DNA from 2 places in the Embleya sp. L77 genome. Region 2 is predicted to be linked to the other one. Evidence: riboswitches for the same ligand, from Rfam matches in the RefSeq annotation. Region 2 holds a riboswitch; the other holds the start of a gene.
What was found. Region 2 has a riboswitch for glycine ahead of gcvP (aminomethyl-transferring glycine dehydrogenase). Riboswitches for the same ligand answer to the same signal wherever they lie in the genome.
Positions count from the first base shown of each region.

Region 1 (3,400 bases), 4.3 Mb from region 2:
CATGTCGCTGACCGACTTGGTGGACTCCAACTCGCCGCAGGGCTCGCCGGCGACGACCGTCTGGCCGACCTCGGGGAGCTGGACGAACACCACGTCGCCGAGCGCGTCGGCCGCGTGTTGGGTGATGCCGACGAGGGCGGGGGAGGCCGCCTCGTCGAGCCACTCGTGTTCCTTGCTGTAGCGCAGGTGCTGGGGTGCGTGCACGGGTCCATTCTCCATTCGATCGAGGGGGGTCTGTCCCTCAGGTGGGTTTGTAATGGTTTGTACCGCCGGGCCGAGGGGCCCGCGCCGGCCGCGACCGCAGAACTCGGGTCGGGCCGCCCTGCCGCCTCGGTCAGGCCCGCTTGTAGAACGGCAGCGCGACGACCTCGACCGGCTCCGTCTTGCCGCGGATGTCCACGGCCAGCCGGGTGCCCGGTTCGGCGCGCTCCTTGGCCACGTACGCCATCGCGATCGGCACGCCCAGTGTCGGCGAGGGCGCGCCGGAGGTGACCTCGCCGACCCGCTCGCCGGTCTCCGCGTCCACCACGGGGTATCCCGCACGCGGGACCCGCTTGCCCGGCGAGGTGAGCCCGACCAGGGTCCGGCGCACATCGTCCTGCGCCGCGGCCAGTGCCTCGCGTCCGACGAAGTCCTCGGGCTTGTCCAGCCGGACCACCCGACCCAGGTTGGCCTCGTACGGCGTGGTGTCCCGGGTCAGCTCGTGCCCGTACAGCGGCATGCCCGCCTCCAGGCGCAGCGTGTCGCGGCAGGAGAGCCCGGCGGGCACCAGGCCGTGCGGCTTGCCGGCCGCGAGCAGCGCCTCCCACAGCGCGACCGCGTGGTCGGGCGCGGCGAACAGCTCGAAGCCGTCCTCGCCGGTGTAGCCGGTGCGCGCGAGCAGCACCGGAACGCCGGCGACCTCGGTGCGCAGGATCGCGTAGTACTTGAGTGCGGGCAGGTCGGCGTCGGTGAGCGAACCGACGATCGCGGTCGACGCGGGGCCCTGCACGGCGAGCAGCGTGTACTCCTCGGACGCGTCACGCACCACGGCGTCGAAGTTCTCCGAGCGGTGCTTCAGGCTGCCCGCGACCACGTCCGCGTTGGAGGCGTTGGCCACCACCACGAAGTGCTCGTCGCCCAGCCGGTAGACGATCAGGTCGTCGACGATGCCGCCCTCTTCGGTGCAGATCATCGTGTACCGGGCGCGGTCGATCCCGATCTTCGAAACGAAACCGACCAGGGCGTGGTCGAGCGCGCGGGCGGCGTCCGGACCGGTGATCTCGATCTCGCCCATGTGGGTGAGGTCGAACAGGCCGGCCGTGGTGCGCACCGCGGTGTGCTCGTCACGCTCGCTTCCGTACCGGAGCGGCATCCGCCAACCGGCGAAGTCGGTCATCGTGGCCCCGAGCGCGTCGTGCACGGCGTCGAGCGGGGTCCGGCGGTCGGTGGTCATGCGAAGGCTCCTTCGAGGGGGCGCCGGCGGGAACACCCCAGGGGCGCGGGCCGGTCGGGGGCATGGCGTACGGCCGCGCGCTCGGTCGGCGCGCACGAGGCACCACGCGCGGACGAGGAGCGGGTGCCGGCGCGCAGTGCGGCGAATGACGACGGGCGATGCGGTGAATACGACAACAAAGGGGGCTCCCTGCCATGGCTTTCAGCCCTTCTCGATCGGAGTCGATCGAAAAGTGGGGTGCCCTCCCCTTCTGTCATCGGAACCTGAGAGCTTCATCGCTTCCGGGCGCATCCGCGCGCGGAACGGCGATTTGCACCGTGGGTGAACCACACCAGCGGTGCGGTTGCTTTCCAGAAGTGCCTGACCCATGCGGTATCGGTGCCTGAGAGATTCCGGGGAGGAGTTGCTCCTTCGGCGCCCCGCTCGTGGGCGAGGACTCTTCCGCGTGGGGTCGACGGCCGATATGAGGTTGTGCCCGGCATGCTAGCGCGTGTCGTCAATCCCCCGCCGGGGCCGGGACCCCGCCGAGTCCGAGGACTGCCGACTTCCGGCGCCGGCGACTGCGGAGGCTGCCTACTTCGAGGGATGACCGACACGCGCTCGCGCGCGAGGGTGCGAGGGTGCGAGGGTGCGACACCATGCGCAAGGCAGGACGGTTCGGGACAAGGGGAGGACTCGTGGAGACGGACTCGGCGGGGGCGCATACCGGCGCCGCGACGAGCGGCGTGTTGATGCCCCGGGCCGTGCACGACCTCCGGGAGGAGCGCGATCGCCCGGGGGAGCGGATCGGCGACCGGGTGGTGGACGTGCTGGCCTATCCGGCCTCGTGCGTGCTCGTGGTGACCGGCCTGCCCGGGGCCGGCAAGAGCACGCTGCTCGCGCGCGTGGTCACCCCCGGGCCCACCGTGGCCGTGCTGGACGCGGACCTGGTCCGGGCGCGCTGGGCGGTGCGCGCCGGGCGCATCCCGTACCGGGCCTATCGGCCGCTGGTGCGGCTCTCGCACTACGGCGAGGTGGCCCGGGCTCTGCGCGGCCCCGGCGCGGTGGTCGTGCACGACAGCGGCCGCAACCCGATCCTGCGCCGGGTGCTGGTGCTCGCCGCCCGGCGGCGCGGCAGTTCGGTGCACGCACTGCTGTTGGACGTGAGCGCCCATCAGGCCCTTGCCGGCCAACGCGCCCGCGGTCGCGGAGTGTCCACGCCGGTGTTCGCCCGGCACCACCGCGAGTGGCGCGAACTGCTCGCCCGACTGACGCCGTGGCTGGACGCGGGCCCCACCCTGGCGTCCGCGCCCGGCGGCTTCACCTCGTGCGTACTGCTCGACCGGTCGGCCGCCCGGGCGCTCAGCCGGATCGTTTTCGCAGACCCCGTGCCCGGACAGTCCCGACGGCGGCGGCCGACCGAGTCGTAAACTGCGGCGGACACCAGAGGAGCACCACCATGCCGTTTCCGGCCAATCCCGTGGAGAGCGCGCTCGTCGCGGCGATGCGCGACCCGTCCCGGGCCGAGGCTCTCTTCGAGGCCCTGGCCGAGTCGGACGTGTGGGTGCCGCTGCCCGAGGGCGGCGACCCGACGGACAGCGAACTGACGCTGCCGACCACCGAGATCGACGGCCGGCCGTACGTGCCGGTGTTCTCCTCGGAGGAGGAGTTCCGGCGGGTCGCCGGCCCGATGGCGTGCACGGTCGCGCCGATGCGCGAGTTCGCCCGCGGGCTGCCGGCGCACGTGGGCATCGCGGTCAACCCGGGCGGCGAGGTGGGCATCCCGATCCCGCCGCCGGGGGTGCTGGAACTGGCCCGGCTGCCCGGCGCGGGCGTCCGCGGCGCGCGGGTGCGGCTGTACGAGCCGGACGAGGAGCCGATGGAGTTCCTGATCGCGGCCGCCGCCGAGTTCACCCACCTGCCGGTGGTGCTGAGTGCGCGTCGCGGCCTGGGTGAGATCGAGTCCGACCCGCCGTGCCTGTTCAT
Region 1 is NZ_CM145709.1:2,095,168-2,098,567, reverse strand. It holds gene gcvH (glycine cleavage system protein GcvH) at 1-204, opposite strand, end outside; gene gcvT (glycine cleavage system aminomethyltransferase GcvT) at 335-1,435, opposite strand; glycine riboswitch at 1,676-1,795, opposite strand; glycine riboswitch at 1,796-1,889, opposite strand; gene ACZOOI_RS08465 (AAA family ATPase) at 2,113-2,844, shown strand; gene ACZOOI_RS08460 (enhanced serine sensitivity protein SseB) at 2,874-3,400, shown strand, end outside.
Region 1: another riboswitch for glycine. It lies ahead of gcvT (glycine cleavage system aminomethyltransferase GcvT); the one in region 2 lies ahead of gcvP (aminomethyl-transferring glycine dehydrogenase).

Region 2 (3,400 bases):
GGCCGGCGAACCGATCGAGGAGGACCCGGAGAGCGACGCGGAGCCGCTCGTCGAGGCCGCGCCACAGCGGATCTCCTGGTCGCCGGGCCAGGACGTGGTGCACGAGGAGTTCGGACCCGGCTGGGTGCAGGGCAGCGGTGTCGGCCGGGTCACCGTGCGGTTCGAGGTGCCGGGCGGCCGGCCGGGCCGGGTGCGCACGTTCGTGATCACCGACCCGGCGCTGCGACCGGGGGAACCGATTCCGCTACCCGCCGCCGACCGGGGATAGCCGCCGGGATCCGGGGCAGGCGCGGGGCAGACGACTCCTCGGGGGTGTCCTCACCATGACTGATGTCAAAGAGCGGCCGGCGCGAGGGCAAGGTGCCTTCCGATCGGTTCGCCGCAGGCTCGGCCTGCCCGCCTTCCTGGTCACGCTCCTGGTCGGCTTCATCGTGCTGGCCCTGGTGCTGGTCGGGCTGGTCAACCTGTTGCCGGGCAAGTTCAACCCGTTCGGCGAGACCACCAAGGACCACAGCGGACCGGTGATGCTCAAGGCCGTGCAGGATCTCAGCCGCTACGAGGCGGTCAGCGGCACCTTCCAGGTCGTCGTGGACCTGGAGAAGGACGCCAAGTTCCTCCCGGACGCCGTCCGCGGTCAGCGCACGCTGTTCATCGGGGTCGGCCAGGTCGGCGGCTTCGTGGAGTTCGGCGGGATCGGCCAGGACGCGATCCAGACCTCGCCGGACAACAAGAGCGTGACCATCAAGCTCCCGCACGCGCGGCTCGCGCCCGCAGCCCTCGACCAGAAGAACAGCCACGTGATCGCCCAGGACCGGGGTCTGTTCGACCGCCTCGGCGACTTCTTCTCCGGCAATCCCTCCGATCAGCAGCAGCTCTACGTGCTGGCGGCCAAGAAGATCGACGACGCGGCGAAGACCGCCGGACTGGTGGAGCGGGCCGAGCGCAACACCACCGGCATGCTCCAGGGGATGATGCGGTCCCTGGGTTACACCACGACCACTGTGACCTACGCCTAGTGCGCAGGCCCGATCGAGGGTCACGCTGATACCGTTGAGGTCGCCCATTACGTTCGCGCGGGAGAGTCCTCGTGTCGTGCACACGGGGCGCCGAAGGAGCAACTCCTCCCCGGAATCTCTCAGGCACCCGTACCGCGTGGTCGTGGGCACTCTGGAAAGCAGGATCCGCACGTGGCTCGCCGAGTCGGGTCGGATCCTCGCCGACGGTGCAAATCGCGCCCGTGGGAACCGGTTCGACCGGTGCTCCGGGCGCGGTGAAGCTCTCAGGTACAGATGACAGAGGGGGAGGCCGGTGGGCGCGCGACCCGCGTGTCCGTCCAGGAGCGATCCAGGAGGCCTTTCGCGATGACCCCGCGCACCCCTGCCCCGACGCGTGCTCACGCCGTACTCCCCTCCGGTCCCGGCTCGTTGACCGGCCTGGAGGCCGCGTCGCCGTTCACCGGCCGGCACATCGGTCCGGACGCCGACGAGCAGGCGAAGATGCTCGCCGCGATCGGCTACGGATCCCTGGACGAGCTGACCGACGCGGCGGTGCCCGCCGCGATCCGCGCGCTGGAGGGCTTCGAACTGCCCGCCGCGCGCTCCGAGGCCGAGGTGCTCGCCGAACTGCGCGAGCTGGCCTCCCGCAACACCGTGCTGACCTCGATGATCGGGCTCGGCTACCACGGCACCTTCACCCCGCCGGTGATCACCCGGAACGTGTTGGAGAACCCCGCCTGGTACACGGCCTACACGCCCTACCAGCCGGAGATCTCGCAGGGCCGGCTGGAGGCGCTGCTCAACTTCCAGACCGTGGTCACCGACCTGACCGGCCTGGACGTGGCCGGTGCCTCGCTGCTCGACGAGGCCACCGCCGCCGCCGAGGCGATGACCCTGGCCCGGCGGGCCGGTCGGGCCAAGAGCGACGTGTTCGTCGTGGACGCGGCCACGCTGCCGCAGACCGTCGCCGTGGTGCGCACGCGGGCGCAGGCGCTGGGCATCGAGGTCGTGGTCGCCGACACCACCGACGGGCTGCCCGAGGGCGGCTGCTTTGGCGTGCTGCTCCAGTACCCCGGCGCCGACGGCCGGGTCCGCGACCTGACCCCGGTGATCGAGGCGGCGCACGCACAGGGCGCGCTGGTGGCGGTCGCCGCCGACCTGCTCGCGCTCACCGTGCTGCGCGCGCCGGGCGCGATGGGCGCCGACATCGCGGTCGGCACCACCCAGCGGTTCGGCGTGCCGATGGCCTTCGGCGGTCCGCACGCGGGATACATGGCGGTCCGCGAGAAGCTCACCCGCAGCATGCCGGGCCGGCTGGTCGGGGTGTCCGTGGACGCCGACGGCGCGCCCGCCTACCGGCTCGCGCTGCAGACCCGTGAACAGCACATCCGCCGGGAGAAGGCGACCAGCAACATCTGCACCGCGCAGGTCCTGCTGGCCGTGATGGCCGGGATGTACGCGGTCTACCACGGGCCTGACGGGCTCACCTCGATCGCCCGCCGCACCCACCGCTACACGGCCGTGCTCGCGGCCGGGCTGCGGGCGGGCGGCGTCGAGGTCGTGCACGGCGATTTCTTCGACACGATCACCGTGCGCGTGCCCGGTCGGGCCGAGCAGGTGCTCGCCGCGGCCCGCGCGGCCGGGATCAACCTGCGCCCCGTGGACGCCGACCACGTGGGGATCACCTGCGACGAGACCACCCTGCGGGCGCACGTCGAGGCGGTCTGGGGAGCGTTCGGGGTCACCGGCGACGTGGCCGCGCTGGACGCGGACACCGCCGACGCGCTGCCGCAGTCGCTGCTGCGCGACACCGAGTTCCTGACCCACCCGGTCTTCCACACGCACCGCTCCGAGACCGACATGCTGCGCTACCTCAAGCGGCTGGCGGACAAGGACTACGCACTCGACCGGGGCATGATCCCGCTCGGCTCGTGCACGATGAAGCTCAACGCCACGGTCGAGATGGAACCGATCACGTGGCCCGAGTTCGCGAACCTGCACCCGTTCGCGCCGGTGGAGCAGGCCGCCGGATACCTGGAGCTGATCGACGGCCTGGCCGACTCGCTGGCCCGGATCACCGGCTACGCCAAGGTCTCGCTCCAGCCCAACGCCGGTTCGCAGGGCGAGTTGGCGGGCCTGCTCGCGGTGCGCGCCTATCACCGCGCCAACGGCGACACCGCCCGCGACGTGTGCCTGATCCCCTCCTCCGCGCACGGCACGAACGCGGCCAGCGCGGTGATGGCGGGCATGCGCGTCGTGGTGGTCAAGACCGGCGAGAACGGCGACGTGGACCTGGCCGACCTGCACGACAAGATCAAGCGGCACCGGGACACGCTCGCGGTGCTGATGGTGACCTACCCGTCCACGCACGGCGTGTTCGAGGAGGGCATCGAGCAGGTGTGCGC
Region 2 is NZ_CM145709.1:6,440,772-6,444,171, forward strand. It holds gene ACZOOI_RS27310 (DNA polymerase IV) at 1-268, shown strand, start outside; gene ACZOOI_RS27315 (DUF4230 domain-containing protein) at 324-1,016, shown strand; glycine riboswitch at 1,065-1,161, shown strand; glycine riboswitch at 1,164-1,300, shown strand; gene gcvP (aminomethyl-transferring glycine dehydrogenase) at 1,362-3,400, shown strand, end outside.